2 regions of the Streptomyces sp. NPDC023838 genome follow, and region 1 is predicted to be linked to the other one. Evidence: predicted binding sites of a transcription regulator. Region 1 holds the regulator's gene; the other holds the start of a gene.
What was found. Region 1 encodes HrcA, which represses chaperone genes, less so after heat shock. Its sites were predicted from a motif close to TTNGCACTCNGNNNNNCNGAGTGCNAA; they were not measured.
Positions count from the first base shown of each region.

Region 2: groL (chaperonin GroEL) is a predicted target of HrcA. The motif match lies at 11,763-11,789, and genes of this name have one in related genera.

Region 1 covers NZ_JBFAAD010000021.1:694-15,088, forward strand. Annotated here, with positions in the region: gene dnaJ (molecular chaperone DnaJ) at 1-725, opposite strand, end outside; gene hrcA (heat-inducible transcriptional repressor HrcA) at 726-1,742, opposite strand; gene AB0G17_RS23980 (MBL fold metallo-hydrolase) at 1,946-2,668, shown strand; gene AB0G17_RS23985 (DUF3097 domain-containing protein) at 2,716-3,546, shown strand; gene AB0G17_RS23990 (thioesterase family protein) at 3,710-4,525, shown strand; gene hemW (radical SAM family heme chaperone HemW) at 4,543-5,775, opposite strand; gene AB0G17_RS24000 (SpoIIE family protein phosphatase) at 5,941-7,827, opposite strand; gene AB0G17_RS24005 (HAMP domain-containing protein) at 7,959-12,152, shown strand; gene AB0G17_RS24010 (response regulator) at 12,162-12,767, shown strand; gene AB0G17_RS24015 (long-chain fatty acid--CoA ligase) at 12,864-14,395, opposite strand, start outside.
Region 2 covers NZ_JBFAAD010000018.1:133,681-148,075, reverse strand. Annotated here, with positions in the region: gene AB0G17_RS22550 (helix-turn-helix transcriptional regulator) at 1-839, shown strand, start outside; gene AB0G17_RS22545 (hypothetical protein) at 927-1,073, shown strand; gene AB0G17_RS22540 (protein-L-isoaspartate(D-aspartate) O-methyltransferase) at 1,077-2,273, shown strand; gene AB0G17_RS22535 (maleylpyruvate isomerase family mycothiol-dependent enzyme) at 2,248-3,051, opposite strand; gene AB0G17_RS22530 (copper homeostasis protein CutC) at 3,286-3,975, opposite strand; gene AB0G17_RS22525 (hydrolase) at 4,061-5,293, opposite strand; gene AB0G17_RS22520 (hypothetical protein) at 5,401-6,042, shown strand; gene AB0G17_RS22515 (Uma2 family endonuclease) at 6,155-6,718, shown strand; gene AB0G17_RS22510 (DUF4031 domain-containing protein) at 6,727-6,993, opposite strand; gene AB0G17_RS22505 (hypothetical protein) at 6,990-7,361, opposite strand; gene AB0G17_RS22500 (MurR/RpiR family transcriptional regulator) at 7,448-8,374, shown strand; gene murQ (N-acetylmuramic acid 6-phosphate etherase) at 8,417-9,334, shown strand; gene AB0G17_RS22490 (hypothetical protein) at 9,395-9,865, shown strand; gene groL (chaperonin GroEL) at 9,977-11,599, opposite strand; gene AB0G17_RS22480 (cold-shock protein) at 11,931-12,134, opposite strand; gene AB0G17_RS22475 (MoaD/ThiS family protein) at 12,575-12,850, opposite strand; gene thrC (threonine synthase) at 12,888-14,183, opposite strand; SAM riboswitch class I at 14,201-14,328, opposite strand.

The sequences.
Region 1 (14,395 bases):
CCGCCGCCGGGGCCGACCTCGCCCTCGCCCGCGAGCTGGATCCGGGTGCCGTTGTCGACACCGGCCGGGATCTTCACCGTGAGCGTGCGGCGCGAGCGGATGCGGCCGTCGCCGGCGCACTCCGGGCACGGGGTGGGCACGACGGTCCCGAAGCCCTGGCACTGAGGGCAGGGGCGGGAGGTCATGACCTGGCCGAGGAAGGAGCGGGTCACCTGGGAGACCTCGCCACGGCCGCGGCACATGTCACACGTCTGCGCCGAGGTGCCGGGGGCGGCGCCCTCGCCGGAGCAGGTCGTACAGACGACCGCCGTGTCGACCTGGATCTCCTTGGTCGTACCGAAGGCCGCCTCGTTGAGGTCGATCTCCAGGCGGATCATGGCGTCCTGGCCCCGGCGGGTGCGCGAGCGCGGGCCGCGCTGCGCCGCGTTGCCGAAGAACGCGTCCATGATGTCCGAGAAGTTCCCGAAGCCGCCCGCGCCGAAGCCGCCCGCGCCACCGCCGCCGGAGGACGACAGGGGGTCGCCGCCGAGGTCGTAGACCTGCTTCTTCTGCGGGTCCGAGAGGACTTCGTAGGCGGCGTTGATCTCCTTGAAGCGCTCCTGCGTCTTCGGGTCCGGATTCACGTCCGGGTGGAGTTCACGCGCCAGGCGCCGGAACGCCTTCTTGATCTCGTCCTGCGATGCGTCGCGGCGTACGCCCAGTACGGCGTAGTAGTCCGTGGCCACTTACGACTCCGCCAGGATCTGTCCGACGTAACGTGCCACTGCGCGTACCGCTCCCATCGTTCCGGGGTAATCCATGCGGGTCGGTCCGACCACGCCGAGTTTTGCGACGGCTTCGCCGCCCGAACCGTAGCCGACCGAGACGACGGACGTGGAGTTCAGCCCTTCATGGGCGTTCTCATGCCCGATTCGTACGGTCATGCCCGATTCCTTGGCCTCGCCGAGCAGCTTGAGGAGCACCACTTGCTCCTCCAGCGCCTCCAGCACCGGCCTGATGGTCAGGGGGAAGTCGTGTCCGAAGCGGGTGAGATTGGCGGTGCCGCCGATCATCAGCCGCTCCTCGGTCTCCTCGACCAGGGTTTCGAGCAGGGTGGCGAGCACCGTCGAAACGGTTCCTCGGTCTTCCGGCTCGAAGGACTCCGGCAGGTCCTGCACCAGCTGCGGGACGTCCGCGAAGCGGCGCCCCACCACCCGGCTGTTGAGCCGGGCCCGCAGGTCCGCCAGCGAGGTCTCGCCGAACGGCGCCGGGCAGTCCACCAGGCGCTGCTCGACCCGCCCGGTGTCCGTGATGAGCACCAGCATCAGCCTGGCCGGGGCCAGCGACAGCAGCTCCACGTGCCGCACGGTGGACCGCGTCAGCGACGGGTACTGCACGACCGCGACCTGCCGCGTCAGCTGCGCGAGCAGCCGCACGGTGCGCGCCACGACGTCGTCGAGGTCGACGGCCCCGTCCAGGAAGTTCTGGATGGCCCGCCGCTCCGGCGACGACAGCGGCTTGACGCCCGCGAGCCGGTCGACGAACAGCCGGTAGCCCTTGTCCGTGGGAATGCGCCCGGCGCTGGTGTGGGGCTGGGCGATGAACCCTTCCTCCTCCAGCACCGCCATGTCGTTGCGCACGGTCGCCGGGGAGACACCCAGCGCGTGGCGCTCGGTCAGGGCCTTCGAGCCCACCGGCTCCTCGGTCCCGACGTAGTCCTGGACGATGGCGCGCAGGACCTCAAGTCTGCGTTCACTGAGCACCGCGCACACCTCCAGCTGTCGTCCCTAGGCGCTCTGCCTGGCACTCTGTGCGTTCGAGTGCCAGCAATCCCCCGGCCAGTGTACGGCCGACCGGTACACCCCTAGCAAGGGCGGCCGCCCGTGACGCTCGCCGCGCGGTGGAGCGGCGCGGTGCGGCGGCGCGGCCGGGCGCCGTCCCCGACCGCCCGGGATAGCGTCACGGCATGGACGTCAGATGGGAAGAGTTCGGCTGGGAGCGGCTCGGCGACGGCGTGGGCCGCCGCAGGCTCCCGGGGTGGGACGCCACGGCCGGCCTGGTCGCCGGCGAGGACGCCGTCCTGCTGTACGACACGGGCTCCACCCTGCGCGAGGGCGCCGAGCTGCGCGCCCAGGCGCAGGCGCTGCTGGGTCGCCGGGTGACGCACATCGCACTCAGCCATCCGCACTTCGACCACGTGCTCGGCACGGCCGCGTTCTCGGGGGCGGAGGTGTACGGGGCGGTGGGCATCGACCGGATCCTGGACGGCGACGCGCTGCGGACCGACGCCGTCACGCACGGGGTGCCGGCCGAGCAGGCCGCCGAGGCGGCGGACCTGCTGGTGCGCCCGCACCACTTCGTGACGGGCGAGTGGACGCTGGAGCTGGGCGGGCGGCAGGTGCTGCTGGCGAACGTGGGCCCCGGCCACACGGGCCACGACCTGGCGCTCCTGGTCCCGGCCACCTCGTCCTCCCCCGAGATCGTCTTCTGCGGCGACCTGGTCGAGGAGTCCGGCGAGCCGCAGGCGGGCCCGGACGCGGTCCGCACCCGCTGGCCCGCCGCGCTCGACCGGCTGCTCGATCTCGGCGGCGAGGACGCGGTGTACGTGCCGGGGCACGGGGCGGTGGTGGACGCGGCGTTCGTACGGGCGCAGCGGGCCCAACTCGCGGCGGAATTCGGCGTGTCGTAATGGCGTACACCCATATGGGCACATGGGCCGCCCGTATTCTCATCTGAATGCGCAGCTACAGCCCGGACCTGACCCCGCCCTGGAAGAAGGGGACCCCGGCCCCCGAGGTGCCCGCCGAGCTCGACCTGGTCGTCGAGGAGGTGACGACGGGGTTCTGCGGGGCGGTGCTCCGCTGTGAGGCGGGGACGGTGACGCTGGAGGACCGCTTCGGCAAACAGCGTGTGTTCCCGCTGGAGGCGCGGGGCTTCCTGCTGGAGGGGAAGGTGGTCACGCTGGTACGCCCGCCGGCGCCCACGCCTTCGCGCCCGGCGCGCACGGCCTCGGGCTCCGTGGCGGTGCCGGGGGCACGGGCGCGGGTCGCACGCGCGGGGCGCATCTACGTCGAGGGCCGCCACGACGCGGAGCTGGTGGAGAAGGTGTGGGGCGACGACCTGCGGATCGAGGGGGTCGTCGTCGAGTACCTCTCGGGCATCGACGACCTCCCCGCGATCGTCGCGGACTTCGCACCCGGCCCCGACGCGCGCCTGGGCGTCCTGGTCGACCACCTGGTGCCCGGCTCCAAGGAGTCCCGGATCGCGGCGGCGGTCACGGGCGAGCACGTGCTGGTGGCGGGGCATCCGTACATCGACGTGTGGGAGGCGGTGAAGCCGGCGTCGGTGGGGATTGCCGGGTGGCCGGTGGTGCGGCGGGGCGAGGACTGGAAGACGGGGGTGTGCCGGGCGCTCGGGTGGCCGCCCAACACGGGGGCGGCGTGGCAGCGGATCCTGTCCCGGGTCCGCTCCTACCGGGATCTGGAGCCGGAGCTGCTGGGCCGGGTGGAGGAGCTGATCGACTTCGTGACGGCCCCGGTCGCGGGCCCCACCCCGCCCCTTCCCTGAACCCCCCGGGGGCGGGGGTGGGCGAGGGGAAGGGGGTTTTCCCGGGGCTGCGCCCCCGGCCCCCCCAGCGGGGGCTTCGGCCCTTGCACCCCCAGCGGGGCTACGCCCCCGCACCCCGGATGCAGAACCCGCACCCGCTGCCCCGCTCAAGGAGACGGATCCCGTGACCCCAGGTGTCGCCGCGCGCGAGAGCTGCCGCGAGAGCTACTACGAGCGGACGGGCGCGTGCTCCTACAAGCCCACCGCCCACGCGGGCGGCGCCTGGAACGCCGACGAGCAGCACTTCGCCCCGCTCGCGGGGCTCGTCGTGCACGCCGTCGAGCGGCACCTCGCGGCGCGGCCGGGGCGTCTCGTCCTCGCGCGGATCAGCTACGACATCCTCGGCCGGATCGCGCTGGACGAGTGCGAGATCACCGTCGAGACCGTGCGGCCCGGCCGGACCATCGAGCTGCTCGAAGCGACCGTGACCATCGCCGGCCGCCCCGTCGTCCGCGCCCGCGCCTGGCTGCTGGCGTCGCTCGACACCTCGGCCGTCGCCGACAGCCCCCACGAGCGGCTCCCCGCCCCCGAGGAGCTCACCGCCTGGGCGATGGACGAACAGTGGAGCGGAGGGTACGTCTCGTCCCTCGACGTCCGCCGGGTGCCTCCGGCCCGCAAGGGGCGCACCGCGGCCTGGATGTCCTCGCCCCACGACCTGGTCGCGGGCGAGCCGAGCAGCGCCCTCGCCTCGTACATCGCGCGCGTGGACACCGCGAACGGCATCGCCGTCCAGCAGGACCCCACCGCGTGGATGTTCCCGAACCTCGACCTGACGATCCATCTGCACCGGCAGCCGGAAGGGCCGTGGACGGGGCTGGACACCACCGTCTCCTTCGGCCCGTCCGGACAGGGGCTCACCAGCACCGTCCTGCACGACCTGCGCGGACCCGTCGGCCACGCCGAACAGATCCTCACGGTCCGCCCGCTGGCCGGTGGCTGAAGCAGGAGGCCCGCGGCTCAGTCCACCAGGTCCCGGACGACCCCGTCCGCCAGCAGCCTGCCCCGCAGCGTCAGCACCGCCTGCCCCTCGTCGTACGGACCCGGCTCCAGCAGGCCGTCCGCCAGGGCGCGGCGGGACGCCGCCAGGCCCGCGGGGCGCAGCAGGGACAGGGCGCAGCCGTCGCGGAGGCGGAGCTCCAGGAGGATGCGTTCGACCCTGCGGTCCTCGGGAGCGAGCACCTCACGGCCCGCCCCCGGCGTGCGCCCGTCCGCCAGCGCCGCCGCGTACACCCCGGGGTGCTTCACGTTCCACCACCGCACGCCCCCGACGTGGCTGTGCGCCCCGGGCCCCGCGCCCCACCAGTCCGCGCCCCGCCAGTACAGCTCGTTGTGGAGGCAGCGGCCCGCCTCCGTGGTGGCCCAGTTGGACACCTCGTACCAGTGGAAGCCCGCCGCCGCCAGCACCGAGTCCGCGATCAGATAGCGGTCCGCGTGGACGTCGTCGTCCGTCATCGGGACCTCGCCCCGGCGGATCCGGCGCGCCAGCTGGGTGCCCTCCTCGACGATCAGTGCGTACGCGGAGATGTGGTCCGGGCCCGCCCCCACCGCCGCAGCCAGCGACTCCCGCCAGTCCTCGTCCGTCTCCCCGGGCGTCCCGTAGATCAAGTCCAGGTTGACGTGGTCGAAGCCCGCCGCCCGCGCCTCCGCGACACACGCCTCGGGCCTGCCCGGCGTGTGCGTGCGGTCCAGGATCTTCAGGACGTGCTGCTTGGCGCTCTGCATGCCGAAGGAGACCCGGTTGAAGCCCCCGGCGCGCAGCTCCTCCAGATAGGCCCGGTCCACCGACTCCGGGTTCGCCTCCGTCGTCACCTCGGCGTCGTCCGCCAGGCCGAATTCGTCGCGTACGGCGGCCAGCATGCGCACCAGGTCGGCCGCCGGGAGCAGCGTCGGGGTGCCGCCGCCGACGAAGACCGTACGGACCGGGCGGGGGTCGTCCCCGAGCACCTTCCGGGCGAGGCGGATCTCGTCGGTCAGCGTGGAGGCGTAGTTGTCGCGGGACGCCAGGACGCCGCCGGAGCCGCGCAGCTCGGTGGCGGTGTACGTGTTGAAGTCGCAGTACCCGCAGCGCGTGGCGCAGTAGGGAACGTGCAGGTAGAAGCCGAGCGGCCGCTCCCCCGCGCCCTCCAGGGCGGAACCGGGCAGCGCCCCGTCCTCGGGCATGGGCTCACCATCGGGCAGTACGGAAGGCATGACCCCATTGTCCGCCACCGGGGAGCGCCCCCTCACCGCACGCCCGCGCCGACGCCCCCGAGCCCCCCGCGACCCACGCCCCCCGGGTCCCGCCGACCCGCACGCCCACGCCGGCGTGCGAGCGCCCCGCGACCCGCCCCCCGGGGCCCCGCCGACCGCCCGAGGTCACCGCGCCTGGAGCACCAGCAGCGCCAGGTCGTCCTCCGGCGGCGTCGTCCCGAACGCGTACACCGCCCGTTTGACGCTCGCCGCGACGCCCGTCGCCGTCATCCCCACGCACCCCGCGAGCACCGCCGCGAGCCCGTCGCCGTCGTCGAACATATGCCGCCCGGAGCGGCGCTCGGTCACCCCGTCCGTGACGCACAGCAGGGTGTCCCCGGGCAACAGCCGGAAGCTCTCGCTCTCGTACGCCGCGCCCTCCACCACGCCGATCAGTACCTGCGGCACCGCCGCCGCCCGCACCGATCCATCGGGCCGCAGCAGCAGCGGCAGCGGGTGCCCGGCGCTGGCCAGGGTGCACAGGACGCCGCCGCCCTGCTCCTGCGGGACCGGCACCAGCTCGCCGTAGAGGAGGGAGAGGAAGCGTGCCTGCGGGCCCTCGGTCACCTCGCGGCCGCCCGCCGCCGCGACCATCCGGGCGGCCGCCTCCGCCGCCTCGACCCCGTCGTCGACGAGCAGCTTGTTGAGGCGGTCGAGCACGTCGTGCACCGCGTACCCCTCGCGGGCGAGCAGCCGCAGCCAGGGCCGGACCAGACCGGTGACGACCGCCGCCTCGGGGCCGCTGCCCTGGACGTCGCCGAGCGCGAAGCACCAGCGGCCGTCGGCGCCGGGGAACAGGTCGTAGAAGTCGCCGCCCGCCACCCCCTCGCCGCTGGGCTGGTAGACCAGCGCGCTGTCGACGCCGGGGATCTCCGCCACGCTCGCGGGCAGCAGTCCGCGCTGGAGCACCCGGCTGATGGTGACCTGGCGGGTGTACTGGCGGGCGGCGCCGATCGCCAGCGCCACCCTGCGTACGAAGTCCTCGACCAGACCGGTGACCTCGTCGGGGATGCGTGCCATCCCGGCCCGCCCCAGCATCAGCACGCCGACGGCCCGGCCGCCCGCCACCATCCGGTACGCGAGCGCCGCCCCGTCGCCGTCCCGCGGGCCCGGCCACGGCATCGGGACCGGGCCGCCGCGCGCCGACTCCGGCAGCCGGGGCGGCTCCTTCTCCAGGACCGCCCGCAGCTCCTCGATCCCGGACTCGCGGGCGTGCCACACCCGGGCGAGCCGGGGCTCTCCGGCCGGGCCGCCGGCCTCCGGGTCGAGCCAGATCGCGCACCAGTCGCAGAGCCGGGGCACCAGGAGCTGCCCGGCGAGCGCCGCGATCATGTCCTCGTCGAACTGGCCCGCCAGCAGGTCGGAGGCCTCCGCCAGGAAGGAGAGGGCGCCCCGGTTCACCCAGTCGCGGTCCTGCCCCAAGGGGGCGCCGCGCGGCGGGGTGGCCAGTATCCCGGCGGCGCGCAGGCCGCGCTGGAGCCGCTCGTCGGCGTCCGGGTCCCCCTCGACGCGGGAGGCGTCCTCCACGTCGAGGAGCAGCCGCGCCCACACCGTCTTCAGGCCGGTGCGGTAGGTGATCCCCCAGCACTCGGCGAGCGCGGCCACCAGGTGCAGGCCCCGCCCGTACTCCGGCGCGCCCGGCTCGCGCACCCCGCGCGGCTCGTTGCGTACGACCCGGGAGGGGTGGTGGTCGGAGACCTCGATCACCACCGCGGCCGGCTCGTCCCCGGCGGCCGGCTCCAGGCGGCAGACCAGCTCGACGGTGGTGCCGGCGTGCACCACGGCGTTGGTGACCAGCTCGTTGACGAGTGTCGCCGCGTCGTCGGCGGCCCGGTCGTCGAGCCGCGCGGCGCCGGGCGCCCCCTGCGCCGTCCAGTCGGCGAGCGCGGCCCGCACGAAGCGGCGGGCGGCGGACGGCGCGAGCGGGTTGCCGGGCAGACTGGTGCGGGCGGCGGACCCGGTCCCGCGCTCCGGCGCGTCCGGGGAAGGCGCCGGGCGGAGCGGGCGGTTCACGCTCTCCCGCTGCGTTGGAATGGACCCCACGGTGCGGCTCCCGATCGGTTCTCACATTGCGCACCTCATGACACCGACAGAGTGACAGACTGAGCGGGCCCATAAGCGCCGAGTCACTGAAGTGGGCCGAGATGAACAGAGACAGTGCCGTGCCGCCCGGGGACGGGGAGTGGATCCGCGCGCTGGAGTTGCGCCCGTTGCTGGCCGCGATGACCGCGCTGCGCGACGGCGACTTCGGCGTACGGCTGCAGGAGACCCACGAGGGCATGCCCGCCGAGCTGGCGGCGATCTTCAATCAAGTGGCCGTGCGCAACCAGCACTTCACGGACGAGCTGCTGCGGGTGCGCCGCGAGGTCGTGCGGCACGGACGCCTGGACGAGCGGCTCTCCGCGAGCCCAGGACAGGGCGCCTGGACGGCGGGGGTGGCGAGCGCGAACACGCTGATCGACGCCCTGGTCGTACCGGCGGCGAACGCGACGCGCGTGCTGGACGCGGTGGCGGGCGGCGATCTGACCCAGCGGGTCGATCTCCACGACGGGAACCGCCAGTTGCGCGGCGATCTGCGCCGGCTCGGCCGGGCCGTCAACAAGATGGTGGACCAGCTCTCCCTCTTCACCGGCGAGGTGACCCGGGTCGCCCGCGAGGTCGGCACCGAGGGGCGGCTGGGCGGTCGCGCCAAGGTGCAGCGGCTGAGCGGCAGTTGGCGGGACGTGACCGAGGCCGTCAACACCATGGCCTCCCGGCTGACCGCCCAGGTCCGCGACATCGCCGCGGTGACCACGGCGGTGGCCCGGGGCGATCTGACCCGTACGGTGACGGTCGAGGCGACCGGCGAGCTGCTCGAACTGAAGCTCACCGTGAACACGATGGTCGACCAGCTCTCCGCCTTCGCGGACGAGGTGACCCGGGTCGCCCGCGAGGTCGGCACCGAGGGCCGACTGGGCGGCCGTGCCCAGGTCCGGGGCGTCTCGGGGGTCTGGAAGGACCTCACCGACAACGTCAACTTCATGGCGTCGAACCTCACTTCGCAGGTCCGCAACATCGCCCAGGTGACGACGGCCGTCGCCAACGGCGACCTCTCGCAGAAGATCACCGTCGACGCCCAGGGCGAGATCCTGGAGCTCAAGTCGACCATCAACACCATGGTCGACCAGCTCTCCGCCTTCGCCGACGAGGTCACCCGGGTCGCCCGCGAGGTGGGAACCGAGGGGAATCTGGGCGGGCGGGCCCAGGTCCGGGGGGTCTCCGGGGTCTGGAAGGACCTCACCGAGAACGTCAACTTCATGGCCGACAACCTCACCTCCCAGGTCCGCAACATCGCGCTCGTCTCGACGGCGGTGGCCCAGGGCGACCTCGGCAAGAAGATCACGGTCGAGGCCAAGGGCGAGATCCTGGAGCTGAAGAGCACCATCAACACCATGGTCGACCAGCTCTCCGCCTTCGCCGACGAGGTCACCAGGGTCGCCCGCGAGGTCGGGACGGAAGGCAACCTCGGCGGCCAGGCGCAGGTGCGGGGCGTCTCCGGGGTCTGGAAGGACCTGACGGACAACGTCAACTTCATGGCGTCGAACCTCACTTCGCAGGTCCGCAACATCGCCCAGGTGACGACGGCCGTCGCGAACGGCGACCTCTCCAAGAAGATCACCGTCGACGCGCGCGGCGAGATCATGGAGCTCAAGGACACCGTCAACACGATGGTGGAGCAGCTGCGCGCCTTCGCGGACGAGGTGACCCGGGTCGCCCGCGAGGTCGGCACGGACGGGCGGCTCGGCGGCCGCGCCCAGGTCCTCGGCGTCTCCGGGGTCTGGAAGGACCTCACCGACAACGTCAACTACATGGCCGACAACCTGACTTCGCAGGTCCGCAACATCGCCCAGGTGGCGACGGCGGTGGCCCAGGGCGACCTCTCCAAGAAGATCGACGTGGACGCGCGCGGCGAGATCCTGGAGCTGAAGACCACCATCAACACCATGGTCGACACGCTCTCCTCGTTCTCCTCCGAGGTCACTCGGGTCGCCCGCGAGGTCGGCTCCGAGGGCCAGCTGGGCGGCCAGGCCCGGGTCGAGGGCGTGTACGGCACGTGGAAGCGCCTGACCACCAACGTCAACGAACTCGCCCTCAACCTCACCACCCAGGTCCGCGCGATCGCCGAGGTGGCCTCGGCGGTCGCCCAGGGCGACATGTCCCGCTCGATCACCGTGGAGACCCGGGGCGAGGTCTCCGAGCTGAAGGACAACATCAACCTGATGGTGTCCAACCTGCGCGAGACGACCCGCGCCAAGGACTGGCTGGAGTCCAATCTGGCCCGGCTCGCGGGCCTGATGCAGGGCCACCGCGATCTGATGGAGGTCGCGGACCTGATCCTGCGCGAGCTGACCCCGCTGGTGAACGCCCAGTACGGCGCGTTCTTCCTGGCCGACCCGGACAACGAGGGCACCCCGTCCCGTACGACGTCGACGACCAAGGGGCTCGCCTTCATCGCGGGATACGGCTCGGCGCAGGGCGCGACCGTCGACACCACCGGCATGCCGGGCCACGGGCTGGTGCGCCAGGCGGCCCTGGAGAAGAAGCGGATCCTGCTCGAAGAGGCGCCGCCGGACTACATCAAGATCAACTCGGGTCTGGGCGAGGCGTCCCCGGCCAGTGTCGTGATCATCCCGATCCTCTTCGAGGACAAGCTCCTCGGCGTGATCGAACTGGCCTCCTTCTCCCGCTTCTCCGACGTCCACCTGGCCTTCTTCGACCAGTTCGTGAACACCATCGGCGTCGCCATCAACACCATCATCGCCAACTCCCGTACGGAATCGCTGCTCAGCGAGTCCCAGCGACTCGCCATCCAGCTCCAGGAGCGCTCGGACGAACTCCAGCGCCAGCAGGCCGAGCTGCAGCGCTCCAACGCCGAGCTGGAGGAGAAGGCGGCGCTGCTCGCGACCAGCTCCCAGTACAAGTCGGAGTTCCTGGCGAACATGTCGCACGAGCTGCGCACCCCGCTCAACTCGCTGCTCATCCTGGCCCGGCTGCTCTCCGACAACCCGGACGACCGCCTCTCCGACCAGGAGGTCCAGTTCGCCGCCACGATCCACCGCTCCGGCTCCGACCTGCTCCAGCTGATCAACGACATTCTGGACCTGTCGAAGATCGAGGCCGGCCGGATGGACGTACGGCCCAAGAAGCTGCCGCTCATCAAGGTGCTCGACTACGTCCACGCCACCTTCCGCCCCATCACCCTCGACCGGGGCCTCGCCTTCGAGGTCGCGGTGGGCGAGGACGTGCCGCGCGAGATGTACTCGGACGAGCAGCGGCTCCAGCAGATCCTGCGCAACCTCCTCTCCAACGCGATCAAGTTCACCTCCTCCGGCCGCGTCGAGCTCCGCGTCAACCGGATCAAGGACCCGGACAACGGGGTGCTGGGCGGCACGGACGACCTGATCGCCTTCGCGGTCACCGACACGGGCATCGGCATCGCGCCGGAGAAACTCCCGGTGATCTTCGAGGCGTTCCAGCAGGCCGACGGCACGACCAACCGCAAGTACGGCGGCACCGGCCTCGGCCTCTCCATCAGCCGCGAGATCGCGGGCCTGCTCGGCGGCCGGATCATCGCCGAGAGCGAGCCGGGCAACGGCTCCACCTTCACCCTGTACGTGCCGGTGCGCTACCCCGGCCATGTGACGGGCGAGCCCGACCAGCCCCCGGAGCTCACCGTCGAGGCGGCCGGGCCGGTCGCCGCCGAGCACGTGCTGCTGCCCGACCAGGACGACGCCTGGCCGACCACCACCAGGCTGGAGCAGTGGAAGGAGGGCCGGGCGGGCCAGGTGCTGCCGGGGCGGCGGGTACTGATCGTCGACGACGACATCCGCAACGTCTTCGCGCTCACCCATGTGCTCGGCCGGGTCGGGATGCCCGTGCTGTACGCGGAGAACGGCCGCGAGGGCATCGAGACCCTGGAGCGCAACCCGGACGTCGAGCTGGTGCTGATGGACATCATGATGCCCGAGATGGACGGGTACGAGACGATCGAGGCCATCCGACGCAGCCCCCTGTGGACGGAGCTGCCCATCGTCGCCCTCACCGCGAAGGCGATGCCCGGCGACCGCGAGAAGTCGATCGCCCAGGGCGCCAACGAGTACGTGCCCAAGCCCGTCGACGTGGACCGGCTGCTCACCGTCGTCTGCGGCCTGCTCGACCCGGACGGCGAGGGCGGCGGGCTCCCGGAGAGCGTGCCTCCGGAGAGCGGGCCCCCGAAGAGCGTGCCTCCGGGGAGCGTCTCCGTACCGAAGCAGTCGAGCGGCCCCGGGGAGCCCGCCACGGCTCCGCCGACCACGTGAGGCGACACGATGAGGACAGCGGGATCACCCGGCTACCGGGAGAGCGAGCGGACGGACGAGCGGGCGAGCATCCTCCTGGTCGACGACATGGAGGACAACCTGGTCGCCCTGGAGGCCGTCCTCGGACCGCTCAACGAGCCCCTGGTACGGGCGCGTTCGGGCGAGGAGGCGATGAAGGCGCTGCTGCGACAGACGTTCGCGGTGGTGCTGCTCGACGTGGGCATGCCGGGCATGGACGGCTTCGAGACCGCGACCAACATCAAACGGCTCGACCAGACGAAGAACGTGCCGATCATCTTCCTGACCGGCACGGAGGGCGACAGCGGCTATGCGTTCCGGGGGTACGCCACGGGGGCGGCGGACTTCCTCACCAAGCCGTTCGACCCCTGGGTGCTGCGGGCCAAGGTCACGGTGTTCCTGGAGCTGCACCGCAAGAACCGCCAGCTGGAGCGGCTGCTCGCGCGCGAGCAGAAGCAGCTCGGCGAGATCGCCCGACGGCTGGCGGCGATCGAGAACGAGCTGGCGCGCGGGAACCCCGCCGGGGCGGGCGACCTGCGCGACCAGCTGACGTCCCTGGAGGAGATCATCCGGGAGATGAGACGGGGACGGGGCTGAGCACGCCCCGTACCGGCGCGCGGCAGCCCTCAGCCGCGCCCCGCATCCCGTACCGGCGCGCGGCCGATCTCGACCACGCCCCGCTTCCCGTACCCGCTACGCCTCCCGCGACCCCGAGTACATGTCCTCGATCAGCGCCTTGTACTCGCGCTCCACCACCGGGCGCTTCAGCTTGAGGCTCGGCGTCAGTTCGCCGTGCTCCACGTCGAGGTCACGCGGCAGCAGCCGGAACTGCTTGATGGTCTGCCAGCGCTGCAGGCCCTCGTTGAGGCGCTTCACATAGCCCTCGATGAGCGCCACCGTCTCCTGGTTGGCGACCACTTCGGCATACGACCCGGTGACCCCGTGGTCCTTCGCCCAGCCCAGGATCGCGGGCTCGTCGAGCGCGATCAGCGCGGTGCAGAAGTTCCGGTCGGCGCCGAGCACCAGGATGTTGGAGACGAACGGGCACACCGCCTTGAACTGGCCCTCGACCTCGGCCGGCGCGATGTACTTGCCGCCCGACGTCTTGATCAGGTCCTTCTTGCGGTCGGTGATCCGCAGATAGCCGTCGGGCGAGAGCTCGCCGATGTCGCCGGTGTGGAACCAGCCGTCCGACTCCAGCACCTCGGCGGTCTTCTCGGGCAGGTTGTGGTAGCCCTCCATGATGCCGGGGCCGCGCAGCAGGATCTCGCCGTCGTCGGCGATGCGCACCTCCAGGCCGGGCAGCGGCTTGCCGACCGTGCCCGTGCGGTAGGCCTCGCCCGGGTTCACGAAGGAGGCGGCGCTGGTCTCGGTGAGCCCGTACCCCTCCAGGATGTGGATCCCGGCGCCGGAGAAGAAGAAGCCGATCTCGGGCGCGAGCGCGGCCGAGCCCGAGACAGCGGCGCGCAGCCGCCCGCCGAACGCGTCACGGATCTTCGCGTACACCAGCGCGTCCGCGACCTTGTGCTTGGCGGCGAGGCCGAAGGGGGCGCTCGCCCGGCCGGTGCGCCGGAAGTTGTCCTGGGTGACCTTGGCGTACTCCCGGGCGACCTCGGCCGCCCACTGGAAGATCTTGTACTTGGCGCCGCCGGCCTCCCGCGCCTTGGCGGCGACCCCGTTGTAGACCTTCTCGAAGATGCGGGGCACGGAGGCCATGTAGGTCGGCTGGACCACCGGCAGATTCTCGATGATCTTGTCGACCCGGCCGTCGACGGCCGTGACGTGGCCGACCTCGATCTGCCCGGACGTCAGCACCTTGCCGAAGACGTGCGCGAGCGGCAGCCACAGGTACTGCACGTCGTCGCTGCTGATCAGCCCGGTCGCGGCGATGGCCTTGGCCATGTACGACCAGTTGTCCTGCGGCAGACGCACGCCCTTGGGGCGGCCGGTCGTCCCGGAGGTGTAGATCAGCGTGGCCAGCTGGGTGGAGGTGATCGCCGCGATCCGCTCCTTGACCGCGTCCGGGTTCTTCTCCAGATACGCGGCGCCGCGCGCCTCCAGCTCGGCGAGGGTGAGCACCCAGCCCTCGGGGTCGCTCTCCACGGGCTCGGCGCCCGCCGCGTCGAAGACCACCACGTGCTTGAGCTCCGGCAGCTCCGGGCGGCGCTCGCGCGCCTTGGCCAGCTGCGCCGCGTTCTCCGCGAAGAGCACCCGGCTCTGGGAGT
Region 2 (14,395 bases), on a different contig from region 1:
CATCATCCAGCGTCCGGCAAGCCCGAGAGGCCCTGGGAAAGCGTCTGCGTGAGATCCGCAAGGACTCGGGGCTGACGGCGCGGGAGCTGGCCTCTCGGGCAGGCTGGCACGAGAGCAAGTGCAGCCGCATCGAGAACGGGCGGACAGCACCGTCGTACGACGATCTGCGCACGTACACGCTGCACTGTGATGCCGAGGACCAGACCGCCGATCTGATCGCCACCGCCCGGAACATCGAGGGCACGTACGTCGAATGGCGGCGCCTGGAGCGCGCGGGGCTGAAACGGGTCCAGGAGTCGGTCACTCCACTGTTCGAGCGCACCCGGCGCTTTCGCACCTACCAGTCTTGGGTCGTGCCCGGACTGCTTCAGACGGCCGCCTACACCAGGGCCGTACTGGCCACGGTCACCGCGCTTCGCGACGTGCCGGGCGACCTGGACGCGGCCGTGGCCGTGCGCATGGATCGGCAACGCGTGCTGCACACCGGAAACCACCGTTTCGCCATGCTGGTGGAGGAATGGGTCCTACGGACCGTGATCGGTGACGGGGAGATCATGGCCGGGCAACTGGACCGCCTGATCGCCTTGGCCTCCCTGCCCTCGGTGTCGCTCGGCATCGTGCCCCTGGGCGTTCAGCGCGGCGGAGGATGGCCCGTCGAGTCGTTCACCATGTACGACGACGAGCAGGTCAACGTGGAACTGGTCTCCGCACACCTCACCGTCACGCAGCCCGGCGAAATCGCCGAGTACGCGAAGGCGTTCACGGAGCTTTCCGCCATTGCCGTGTACGGCACCGCCGCACGCGCGCTGATCAGGAGCGCGATCGACTCCCTGGGGTGACCGCGTGCAAGCCCGCGCACGTTCGTTGAAGCCCGGTCTCCGCCGTTCCTAGCCTGTCATCAACCCGACTACGTAAAGGAGCACCCCATGGGTGGACAGCACGGCGGCGGCACCGGGTCCGGGCAGGGTGGCAGTCAGCAGGACGACGGCAGCAGCGGGCGCGGACACGGTGGAGGCGGGCAGGAGACCAGCGGCGGGAACAGCTCCGACGGCTCCGGCCCCGCGAGGAAGTAGCCGATGAACGCACGCACGGAGGAGGCGGGCCCTTCGCGGCTCGCCTCCGCGCTGCTCGCGGCGGGCGCGCTGACTCCCGACTGGCTGGCGGCGTTCGAGGCCGTCCCGCGTGAGCTGTTCGTGCCCGACCGCGTCTGGCCGGGCATCGCGGACGGCACGCGGCAGAACCCGGTGGTCGACCGCGCCAAGGACCCCGAGGCGTGGTTCGAGGCGGTGTACTCCGACATCCCCTTGACGACGCAGTGGGACGACGGCGCGCACACCGGGGACGGCCTGGGCACCACGCCCAGTAGCTCAAGTTCCCAGCCGCGCATGGTCTTCTCGATGTTGGCGGATCTCGGCGTGCAGGACGGCCACCGCGTTCTGGAGATCGGTACGGGCACGGGGTGGAACGCCGGACTTCTCTCGCACCGGCTGGGCGGCACGAACGTGGTCAGCGTCGAGTACGACGGGGAGGTGGCTCAGGGGGCGGGCGAGAACCTCCGGGCCGCTGGGCTGCGCCCTCTGGTCATGGCGGGAGACGGCCGGCTGGGGTTCACCGGGAACGCGCCCTACGACCGGGTCATCGCCACGTGTTCGGTCGGGGCGGTGCCGTCGGCGTGGGTGGAGCAGACCCGCCCCGGCGGTCTGGTCGTCACCCCCTGGGGGACGGAGTACGGCGGTGAGGCGGTCGCCCGTCTCGTCGTCGGCGACGACGGCACGGCGAGCGGCCGCTTCACCCGCTCCAGCGCCTTCATGCGGCTCCGCCAGCAGCGCGCGGCCCGGCCGCCGCACGCCGCCTACCTGAACGGCCGGGCGTGGCCCGCGGACGGCGTCAGGAGCCGCACGCCGCTCTCCCCCGCTGCCGTGGGCGGGTGGGTGGAGCAGTTCGTCATCGGGCTGCGCGTGCCGGGCGCGTTCTGGACCGTGGAGCGGTACGAGGGCGGCGCGTACACCCTGTGGACGTACAGCACCGACGCCATGTCGTGGGCATCGGCCGACTATGAGTGCGGTGCGGACTCGTACGAGGTGGTCCAGTCCGGACCACGCCGGCTGTGGGACGAGACGGAGGCCGCGTACCACTGGTGGGACCAGCGAGGCCGCCCCGGATTCGACCGCTTCGGTCTCACGGTCGACGGCGACCGGGAAAGGGTGTGGCTGGACGCTCCGGACGACGGTGGCGCATCGTCACGTCCTACTCGTCCGGGTCCCAGGCGCTGAGCTGCTCGAAGACACGTCGGTCGCCCTCGGTCTTCAGGGAGTTGACCGGGATACGGTCGTACAGGCTGAGGACCAGCTCGCTGGCCGTGCCCCGAATGGAGAAGAAGGCGGTGGCCGCATCCGGGTCCTGGCCGGCAGCGGTGGCCGGCATGGTGCCGGGCCCGGGGAGGCGGACGGTCCGGGCGCCGTCGGCGGAGAGCGAGAGGCGCCAGGAGCGGCCCTCGGAGGCGTGGAAGTCGATGGCAGCGGGCTCGTGCGGCCAGGCACTTGTCGTCGCGACGCAGGTGGACAGGAACTCCTCGACACCGTCGAGCGCCACCTCGTCCGGCAGCGGCTGCGGGGCACCTACGGTGATCTGGGCGTCGTACGTGTGCACCGCCATCTGCTGGAGCTGGTGCCGAGCCACGACGCCGGAGGTATGCGGCGACTCCAGCGGCTCCCACCACGCCCAGCAACCGCGATCCGGGCCGGCCTTCCGCAACGCGTCCAGCAGTTGCTCCGTGGACTCCGCCAGCCAGGCCAGCAGGGCCTCGCGCTCCCGAGGCGCAGCCGGGGCGCCCTCCGCCGCGGACTTGGCCGGAGCGGGCCCCGCGGCGACGGTGGCGGCCCAGTCGCGGCGCCCCTCGCCGATGTGCTGCGCCAGATCGAACAGCGTCCATTCGGGGCAGGTCGGCACCTGTACGTCGAGGCTGGACGCGGAGGCGACCGCGGCGCGGAAGGCAGTCGACCGTTCGTCTATCAGTCGCAGCAGAACGGGGAACGCGAGTGTAGTTGTCACCCCGAATCTCTATCACTACGTTCCGACAATCGGACAGCGATTTTCACAGCCGCCATCGGGGCCGCAGGCCCCGCTCTCCAGGGGCGCGGGGAACTGCGCGACCAGCCCCCACCGGCCCGCAGACAAACAGAAGCCCGGGACGCAGCCCCGCAGCGGGGTGCAGGGGCCGCAGGCCCCGCCAGGGGTCCAGGGGCGTAGCCCCCGGGAGAGCCGCCTACGGCCCCATCCGAGCCCCTACGCGTCCAGCGCCGACCGCCACTCCGCCACCGCCTCCGCCGCCACCGGCGCCCCCCACCCCCGGGGACGGGACGCGCCGCCGATGTGGACCGCGTCGATCCCGGCCGCGCGCAGCGCGGGGAGGTGGTCGAGGCGGAGGCCGCCGCCGACGAGGATGCGGGGCTCGTAGCCGGGCTCGGCCCCGCGGCCCGCCTCCGCGACCAGCGTCGGCAGGCCGTCGTCGACGCCCCCCGCCGCCCCCGCCGTCAGATACGTGTCGAGGCCCGGCAGCTCCGCCAGCTCCTTGCGCAGGGCGTCGCGGTCGGCGGCGCGGTCGATGGCCCGGTGGAACGTCCACCGGCAGCCGTCCAGCTCCGCCACCAGCGCCCGTACCGCCGCCATGTCCGGCCCGCCGGTCTCGTCGAGGAACCCCAGCACGAACTCGTCCGCGCCCTCCGCCCGCAGCGCCCGCGCGTCCCGGACCAGCGCGTCCACGTCGCCCGCCGCGAAGCCGTCCGCCGAGCGGAGCATCACGCGCAGCGGGATGTCCACGGCGGCGCGGATCGCCGCGAAGGTCTCCCGGGACGGGGTCAGGCCGTCGGCCGCCATGTCGGTGACCAGCTCCAGCCGGTCCGCCCCGCCGGCCTGCGCCGCGATCGCGTCCGCCGCGTCGAGGGCGATCACCTCAAGCAGTGCGCGGTTGCTCATCTGACCCCAATTCCTCGGCTGTCCTACAGGTCGACAGGTCTAGTCCAATAACAAGCCTACGCGCCGACCCGTCCAGCCGCATGCCTCACCTCACGAACCGCACCTCCGGCCACCGCGCCGACGCCCCGTCGAGCAGCCCCGCCGGGTCCCCGCCCCGCAGCCACCGGTCGAAGAACGCCGACACGTACGCCTTCTGCGCGGCCACCGAACGTACGGGATCGATGGCCCCCACGCTCTTCGTGGCGACGGAGCCGTCCAGGCCCAACCCCCGGACGATCTGCGGCACTTGGGACTGGAGGTCGGTGAAGGACGCGTGGGCCGCGCCCGCCAGGGTCAGGTCGCGGTGCCAGCCCGTGCTGTGCTCCCAGGTCTGGCCCCAGGAGGCCACGGTGTGGTGGGTGTCGCCGTCCATGCCCATGAGCAGCAGCGGGCGGTCGACGCCGTCGGTGGCGACCGTGGACGGGTTCGAGGGGTCGTCGTCGCGCTGCGTGTAGCCCATCACCCCGTCCATGTTGAGCGCGGCCTTCACGCGGCGGTCGTCGTGCATCGTCTGCGCGGCCGCGAAGCCGCCCGCGGACTGCCCGAACATGCCGATCGCGTCCAGGTCCAGCCGCCGCCCGAGCCCGGCGGGCAGGTGCGCCAGCCGGTCCAGGACGAAACGGGTGTCCGCGACCCGTACGTCGGCGACCTTCTTCAGGAACGCGACCACCTGCTCCGGCCCCGCCTTCCGGGCCCGCGCGAACTCGTCCAGCAGGACCGTCCGCTCCACCCGGCCGCCCGGGAACTCCACCGCCCCGGCGTCGTAGGTGTGGTCGATCATCACCACCGCGTACCCGCGCGAGGCGAGTTCGTCGCAGAGGGTGGTGCCGAGGGTGCGGGGGTCGCCCGCACCGGGCGAGTAGAGGACCACGGGCAGGCAGGTGCCGGTGGCGGGGGCGTCGGTGTACGCGTGGCTGCGGGTCGCCGCCCAGTCGACCCTGCCGGGCGCCAGGTCCTCGCCGAGCCCGTTGAACCGGTCGTACGCGGCCGCCGCGCCCGGCGTCATCTGCGGCGCCCGCCGATGCCCGCGCACGTCCCGCGCGGGATACCGCACGCTCACCATCAGCTCCCGGTACGCCCGCGCCACCCACGGATCCCGCCGCCCCCGGTCCACGAGCCGGGCGGTCACGGTGCCGACGGGGTGGGGGCCGGTGGGCGCGGGCAGCGACAGCCGGAGGCGGGCGGGGGCGGCGGCGGCACGCGGGACGCCGACCAGGGACGCGGCGGCCCCGAGGGCGGCGACGGACAGGAACCCACGGCGGGAGGGAGTGGTAACCATGCCCCCACCCTCCCGGACCGGGCCCGCCGTCCCCATCCGGCACGCCCCCGTCCCGGGGCGGGGGCTGTCCCCCTGGCGGACCGGGCGCGACTGGCTACGCTCGCCCCATGCCCGACCTCGACGACCTCCGTACCCGCTGGACCCAAACCCTCGCCGCCGCCCGCCAAGGGCCCGGCCCGGACCCGGCCCCGTACGCCGAGCGCCTCCTCGCCCAATGGGCCGAGCCCCACCGCAAGTACCACACCGTCGGCCACCTCGCCGCCGTGCTGCGCCACGTCGACACCCTCGCCGACCACGCCGAGGACCCCGAACTCGTGCGCCTCGCCGCCTGGTTCCACGACGCCGTGTACCGCCCGGACCGCTCCGAGAACGAGGAGCGCAGCGCGACGCAGGCCGAACGCGCCCTCCCCGAGGCCGGGTTGGGCCCGGACGCCACCGCCGAAGTCGCCCGGCTCGTACGCCTCACCGTCACCCACGACCCCCACGAGGGCGACACCAACGGCGAGGCCCTGTGCGACGCCGACCTGGCGGTGCTCGCGGGGGACCCGGAGGAGTACGCGGCGTACGCGGCCGCCGTCCGCGAGGAGTACGCCTTCGTCCCCGACGACGCCTTCCGCGACGGCCGCGCGGCCGTCCTGCGCCAGCTGCTGGACCTGCCGAGACTCTTCCGTACGCCCTACGGCGCCAAGGAGTGGGAGGCCCGCGCCCGCGAGAACCTGGCGGCGGAGCTGGAGCTGCTCAGGGAGTGAGTCGTTACTGCGTCCCTCACCCGATCGTGGGACCGGCCAAGAGACGGCTGCGGATCCCACAACCGTCGATCTAGGTTCGCCCTGTCAGGTCGCCGGAGACAGGGGGAATCGAATGGCCACATGGGAGGGTCTATTCCAGGCATGGTGCGAGTTGGATATGCCCGAGGGGTGGCGTGCCGAGATCGATGAGGGACAGATCCACATGGCTCCGCCTCCGCCTCGGCACCACCATGTGATCCTCGCGGAACTTCAACGGCCCTGGTGCCGCTCGCTCCCGGAGGAACTGGGGATCTACCAAACCCTTGGCATCCACATCGCCCGCCTCGACAAGCTCTACATGCCCGACCTGGTGGTCATGCCGGTCGCACCCATCGAGGCGGCCGACCCGCATTCCAACGACCCCGTGGACGCCGCCGAAGCCCTCCTCGTCGTCGAGATCACCTCGAAGAGCAACGCCAAGGACGACCGGAAGAAGAAGCTCTGGGGCTACGCCCACGCGCCCGTCCCGGCGTACCTCCTGATCGACCGGTTCGACGAACACGGCCCGACCAGCACCCTGTTCACCGAGCCCGTGGACGGCGTCTACAGCCGCACCGTACGCACCCCGTTCGGCGGAGAGATCAAGCTCCCCGAGACGTTCGGCAAGCCGCTCGACACCTCCGCCTTCCCGCACTGACCCGAGGCCTACGCCGGCCGCCCCTTCGGCCGCCGCAACCCCGCCCCCGTAAGCCTCCGCACCAGTTCCTTGGAGCCGATCTCCACCGCCCCGGCTCGCACCGCGTCCGCGTACCGCGACTGAGGTACGTCGTAGTGGTCGCGCTCGAACGCGCGCGGCGGGCAGCCGATGGCCGCCGCGAAGGCGTGGAGTTCCTCGTACGAGACGTCGCTGACCAGGTGTGACCACAGGCGGCCGTGGCCCGGCCAGGTCGGGGGGTCGATGTAGAGCGTCATGCGAGCGGGCCCGTGCCCAGGCCGCCCACCGGGGCCACCTTCACGCCCGCCTTGCCGCAGACCCAGTGCGGGTCGGGGCCCAGCTCCGGCTCGACGTCCAGGGCGTGCGGGTCGCCGGCGTGGCAGACCGGGCAGATGGGCCAGCGGCCGTACTTCTCCAGGAGCGCGTCCTGGACGTCCTGGGCGACCAGGCCGGCCACGAACGCAGCGCCGTCCGGCCACTGCTCCACCCACCAGCGGCGGTGTGTCACCGCGTCCTCGACCAGCGAGACCACATCCGCCTGGGCCACGTCGCGCGCGGCCAGGTCCGCCAGCACCAGGGCGCGGGCGGCGTGCAGGGACTGCTCCAGGGGGTCGACGTCGTCCATGCAGCCATTGTCACCCCTTCGGCCCCGTAGGCCTTCCCGTACCCACGGGGTTGACCACGCCGCGGCCGCGAAAATACCTTTCAAGGGTGACCGATGACGTGAAGGAAATTTTCACCGGCTCCACCGCGGGCGCCCCGCCCCCACCCGCCGCCCTCGCGGCCAAGGTGCGCATGCTCGCGCCCTCCATGACCCGCTCGATGCAGCGCGTCGCCGAGGCCGTCGCCGGGGACCCGGCCGGGTGCGCCGCTCTCACCGTCACCGGCCTCGCCGAGCTCACCGGCACCAGCGAAGCCACCGTGGTCCGCACCGCCCGGCTGCTCGGCTACCCCGGCTACCGCGATCTGCGCCTCGCGCTCGCCGGGCTCGCCGCCCAGCAGCAGTCGGGGCGCGCCCCGGCCGTCACCGCCGACATCGCCGTGGACGACCCGATCGCCGACGTCGTCGCCAAGCTCGCCTACGACGAGCAGCAGACGCTGGCCGACACCGCCGCCGCCCTCGACACCGTCCAGCTCGGCGCCGCCGTCGCCGCCCTCGCCCAGGCCCGCCGCGTCGACATCTACGGCGTGGGGGCTTCGTCCCTCGTCGGGCAGGACCTCGCCCAGAAGCTGCTGCGGATCGGGCTCATCGCGCACGCCCACACCGACCCGCACCTCGCCGTCACCAACGCCGTGCAGCTGCGCTCGGGGGACGCCGCCGTCGCCATCACCCACTCCGGCTCCACCGGCGACGTCATCGAGCCGCTGCGCGTCGCCTTCGACCGGGGCGCCACCACGATCGCCATCACCGGCCGTCCCGACGGCCCCGTCTCCCAGTACGCCGACCACATACTGACCACCTCGACCGCCCGCGAGAGCGAGCTGCGCCCGGCCGCGATGTCGTCCCGGACGAGCCAACTCCTCGTCGTGGACTGCCTGTTCATTGGCATCGCCCAGCGCACGTACGAGACGGCCGCCCCCGCGCTCGCCGCCTCCTACGAGGCGCTCGCCCACCGCCACAGCCCGCGCACCCGCTGACCCCGGGTGCCCTCGCACACGTACGGAAAGAGCACCGCTCCCATGACTTCCACGTACGGGGAACTCCGCGCCCAGCTGGCCCACCTGACCACCGAGGCGTTCCGGCCCGAGCTCGCCGACATCGACCGGCTGCCGACCGCCGAGATCGCCCGGATCATGAATGGCGAGGACGCCACGGTCCCCGCCGCCGTCGCCGCCCAACTGCCGCGCATCGCCGCCGCCATCGACGCCACCGCCGAGCGGATGGCCCGGGGCGGGCGGCTGGTCTACGCGGGCGCGGGCACCGCCGGGCGGCTCGGCGTCCTGGACGCCAGCGAGTGCCCGCCGACCTTCAACACCGACCCCGCCCAGGTCGTCGGGCTGATCGCGGGCGGTCCTGCGGCCATCGCCACGTCCGTCGAAGGGGCCGAGGACTCCAAGGAGCTGGCCGCGAAGGACCTGGACGGGCTCGGGCTCACCCCGCTCGACACCGTCGTCGGCGTCTCCGCCTCCGGCCGCACCCCGTACGCCGTCGGCGCCGTCGAACACGCCCGTGCGCGCGGGGCGTTGACGGTCGGCCTGGCCTGCAACACCGGGTCCGCCCTGGCCGCCGCCGCCGAGCACGGCATCGAGGTCGTGGTCGGCCCGGAGCTGCTCACCGGCTCCACCCGGCTCAAGTCCGGCACCGCCCAGAAGCTCGTCCTCAACATGATCTCGACGATCACGATGATCCGGCTCGGCAAGACGTACGGGAACCTCATGGTCGACGTACGGGCCTCCAACGAGAAGCTGCGCGCCCGCTCGCGGCGGATCGTCGCGCTCGCGACCGGCGCGGCCGACGAGGAGATCGAGTCGGCCCTCACGGCCGCCGACGGCGAGGTGAAGACGGCGATCCTGATGCTCCTCGCGGACGTGGACGCGCCGACGGCGACGCGCCGCCTGGAGCGGGCCGACGGCCATCTGCGCACGGCACTGACGTAGAGGGGGAAGCCGCAGGGGGGCGCCAACTCCCGGGCGGCGCCCCCGTCTTAGGCTCTCGTCATGACCACGTCCGACCGCGAGCCCGAACCCGTCTTCCTGCGCCTCAACGGCCGGTTCGCCTACAACCCCGCCCATCCCGTCGGCCTCGCCCTCATCCTCCTCACCCTCGCCTTCGTCGCCGTCGCCATCCTCGTCGTGAACGACCAGACCGACTGGAGCGAAGGCGAACTGCGGGACGCCGCCCACCAGGCGGCGCACGACCTGGACGGGTCGACCCAGCGCAACATCGACCCGTCCCAGCGGTTCTCCGGCGACGACTACGCGCGGACGATCGAGGACGCCATGAAGAACACCGGCGCGGCCCAGTGGTTCGTCGACCCGATCGTGCTGCGCGGCCACGGCGAGGACCAGGGGGCGTACGACATCACCGGCTCCGGCACGCACGCGGCGTTCTGCATGCACCTCACCGTCAGCCCGTTCGGCGATGGCCAGGCGGTGATCGGGGCCCGGGTCACGGACGGCGCCTGCTGAAGGCGCCTGCTGAACCGTGCCGCCCCGGACACGCCGAAGGGCGGCACCCCCGGCGTGGGGTGCCGCCCTTCGTCCGTACTACGTGACCGGGCTACCGATCCCTCAAGGGGATCAGAAGTCCATGTCACCGCCCGGCATGCCGCCCGGAGCGGCCGCGGCGGCCTTCTCCGGCTTGTCGGCGATGACGGCCTCGGTGGTGAGGAACAGCGCGGCGATCGACGCGGCGTTCTGCAGCGCGGAGCGCGTGACCTTCGCCGGGTCGATGATGCCCTCGGCGATCATGTCGACGTACTCGCCGGTCGCGGCGTTCAGACCGTGGCCGACGGCCAGGTTGCGCACCTTCTCGACGACGACGCCGCCCTCGAGACCACCGTTGACGGCGATCTGCTTCAGCGGGGCCTCCAGGGCGAGCTTCACGGCGTTGGCGCCGGTCGCCTCGTCACCCGACAGGTCCAGCTTCTCGAAGACCGAGGAGGCCTGGAGCAGGGCCACGCCGCCACCGGCGACGATGCCCTCCTCGACGGCCGCCTTCGCGTTGCGAACGGCGTCCTCGATGCGGTGCTTGCGCTCCTTGAGCTCCACCTCGGTGGCGGCGCCGGCCTTGATGACGGCCACGCCGCCGGCCAGCTTCGCCAGGCGCTCCTGGAGCTTCTCGCGGTCGTAGTCCGAGTCCGAGTTCTCGATCTCGGCGCGGATCTGGTTCACGCGACCGGCGACCTGCTCGCTGTCACCGGCACCGTCGACGATGGTGGTCTCGTCCTTGGTGATGACGACCTTGCGGGCGCGGCCGAGCAGGTCGAGGCCCGCGTTCTCCAGCTTGAGGCCGACCTCCTCGGAGATGACCGTGCCGCCGGTGAGGATGGCGATGTCGTTCAGCATCGCCTTGCGGCGGTCGCCGAAGCCCGGGGCCTTGACGGCGACGGACTTGAAGGTGCCACGGATCTTGTTCACGACCAGGGTCGACAGGGCCTCGCCCTCGACGTCCTCGGCGATGATCAGGAGCGGCTTGCCCGACTGCATGACCTTCTCGAGGAGCGGCAGCAGGTCCTTGACCGAGCCGATCTTCGAGTTGACGATCAGGATGTACGGGTCGTCGAGCGCGGCTTCCATGCGCTCCATGTCGGTCGCGAAGTACGCCGAGATGTAGCCCTTGTCGAAGCGCATGCCCTCGGTGAGCTCCAGCTCCAGACCGAAGGTCTGGGACTCCTCGACCGTGATGACGCCTTCCTTGCCGACCTTGTCCATCGCCTCGGCGATGAGCTCGCCGATCTGGGTGTCGGCGGCGGAGATGGAGGCCGTCGAAGCGATCTGCTCCTTGGTCTCGACATCCTTCGCCTGCTCGAGCAGCGCACCGGAGACGGCCTCGACGGCCTTCTCGATGCCGCGCTTCAGAGCCATCGGGTTGGCGCCGGCGGCCACGTTGCGCAGACCCTCGCGGACGAGCGCCTGGGCGAGAACGGTCGCGGTGGTCGTACCGTCACCGGCGACGTCGTCCGTCTTCTTGGCGACTTCCTTGACCAGCTCGGCGCCGATCTTCTCGTACGGGTCCTCGAGCTCGATCTCCTTGGCGATGGAAACACCATCGTTGGTGATCGTGGGGGCGCCCCACTTCTTCTCGAGGACGACGTTGCGGCCCTTGGGGCCAAGGGTGACCTTGACGGCGTCGGCGAGCTGGTTCATCCCGCGCTCGAGACCGCGCCGTGCCTCCTCGTCGAACGCGATGATCTTGGCCATGTGAAGTGGTCCTCCCGGACAGGGGTGGATTGCTCCGGATCGAGGAGGCGCCCGCGACGGACGGCCTGCGCGCCTTGTGGTTCCTTGCCCCACGCGGCTCGCGGGCCTCACCGACCCGATCCTGATTCTGTCACTCTCACTCGGAGAGTGCTAACGCCAATGATTAGCACTCGACCCAGGAGAGTGCAAGGCCGTCCCACGGTCCCGGCCGTGTCCGGCCACCTCCGCGGCGGGGACCACGGACCCCGGACACACACGTGGGGCCCGCATCCATTTACAGAGGATGCGGGCCCCACGGGCCTGTATGCGTCGGTGGCCGATCGCGCCGAGATCAGACGGCGAGCTTGACCATGTCCGCCTGCGGACCCTTCTGGCCCTGCGAGATCTCGAACTCGACTCGCTGACCTTCTTCAAGGGTGCGGTACCCGTCCATCTGGATCGCGCTGTAGTGGACGAAAACATCCGCACCACCGTCGACCGCGATGAAGCCGTACCCCTTCTCCGCGTTGAACCACTTGACGGTGCCCTGAGCCATGCCTAACTCCCCTATTACTGGCCCTTGCACGGGACCGCACTTCGCGGACCCGGGTCAGACCTCCACCCTCCGACAGGAGAGGGTGTGCGCCGGAACGCGTCGACCGCGGCTGAATGTATCTGCCCAACTGCCCTCTGCAACAGGTCAATCGGACGAGAATTCCGGGCACGGGTCGGGAGCGGAATGCCGCCTATTCCAGCATTCCAGGGCAAGTCGGGCCGGGCAAAGCGCACTTACGGAGCAAAAAGCTCGAACACTTTGACTGCATCTCGACGCCGGTTCGTCGCGTTCTCATATGCGCGTGGCACACACAGCGAAGGGGACTTCCCCACTGTACCGCGCTCAACCACACTGAATTGCCCCCTCCGCTTAGCTTGCGGAGGGGGCAATTCAGGTAACGCGGCGTAGGTTCAGCACCCGGTCGGCACCGTGCTTGACGGTCAGCCTCCGGCGACGGCCGGAATGATCGAGACGCCCGCCCCGTCCGGCGTCGCCGTCTCCAGGCCCTGCTCGAAGCGGACGTCGTCGTCGTTGACGTACACGTTGACGAAGCGGCGCAGCTTGCCCTGGTCGTCCAGGACCCGGGCGGCGATCCCGGTGTGGTTCTTCTCCAGGTCGGCGATGACCTCGGCGAGGGTGGCGCCCTCGGCCGCGACCTCGGCCTTGCCGCCGGTGTACGTACGGAGAATGGTGGGGATGCGGACGTTGACGCTCATGGGTTCTGCCCTTCCGTCTTCCGAAGCGAGGTGGAGGTCAGCCGGCCAGGCCGGCGTCGCGGAACGCGTCCAGGCTCGGGCGGATGGTCGCGGTCGGTCCAGTGGTCGGCGCCACCGCGTCCAGGGTCTTGAGGCCGTCACCCGTGTTGAGGACGACAGTAGTCAGGCTCGGGTCGAGCAGCCCGTTCTCGATGAGCTTCCGTGTGACGCCGACCGTCACGCCGCCCGCCGTCTCGGCGAAGATGCCCTCGGTCCGGGCGAGCAGCTTGATCGCGTCCACGACCTGCTCGTCGTTCACGTCCTCCACCGCGCCGCCGGTGCGCCGGGCGATGTCCAGGACGTACGGGCCGTCCGCCGGGTTCCCGATGGCCAGGGACTTGGCGATGGTGTTCGGCTTCTGCGGCCGTACGACGTCGTGACCGGCCTTGAAGGCCGTCGACACCGGAGAGCAGCCCTCCGCCTGAGCACCGAAGATCTTGTACGGCCGGTCCTCGACCAGGCCCAGCCTGATCAGCTCCTGGAGCCCCTTGTCGATCTTCGTGAGCTGCGATCCCGAGGCGATCGGGATGACGATCTGGTCCGGCAGCCGCCAGCCGAGCTGCTCGCAGATCTCGTACGCGAGCGTCTTGGAGCCCTCGCCGTAGTACGGGCGCAGGTTCACGTTCACGAAGCCCCACCCCTCGCCGAGCGGGTCCCCGATGAGCTCCGAGCAGAAGCGGTTGACGTCGTCGTAGTTGCCCTCGATGCCGACCAGCTCGCCGCCGTACACCGCGGCCATGACGACCTTGCCCTGCTCCAGGTCGTGCGGGATGAACACGCAGGAGCGGAATCCGGCCCGCGCGGCGGCCGCGCCGACCGCGCCGGCGAGGTTGCCGGTGGAGGAGCAGGAGAGCGTGGTGAAGCCGAAGGCGCGGGCGGCCTCGACGGCGATCGCGACGACGCGGTCCTTGAAGGAGTGCGTCGGGTTGCCGGAGTCGTCCTTCACGTAGAGGCCGCCGGTGACGCCCAGCTCACGGGCGAGATTGTCGGCCTTGACGAGCTTGGTGAATCCCGGATTCAGGTTGGGCTTTTCAGCCACATTGGCCGGAACAGGCAGCAGGGGCGCATAGCGCCAGATGTTGTTCGGGCCCGCTTCGATACGCTTGCGCAGCGCCTCGGGGTCACCCGTCGGAAGGTCGTACGCGACTTCGAGCGGCCCGAAACACAGGGCGCAGGCGAAGATCGGTCCGAGGTCGAACCGCTCGCCGCATTCCCGGCAGGAAAGCGCGACGGCGGGACCGAGGTTCACAGTGGTGGCGGCATTGGCGGTGTTGTCAACGGTCTGCACAGCCATGATGGCGAGGCCCTTTCTCCTCATCTTCCCCATGGCGCATTTCGCCATGAGACGGAATTGGCACCTTCCCCACCGTGACCTCGCGGTCGGCAGGAGGGTTGCCGGGACTTCAACGGGCCGTTCCCTCAGTCCCTCTGGATGAGCGCTGTGGCACTGGGTCCAGGACCCAGGCATTTGTCCGCGCGGCGACCCCGACATGCGACGGTCATCCG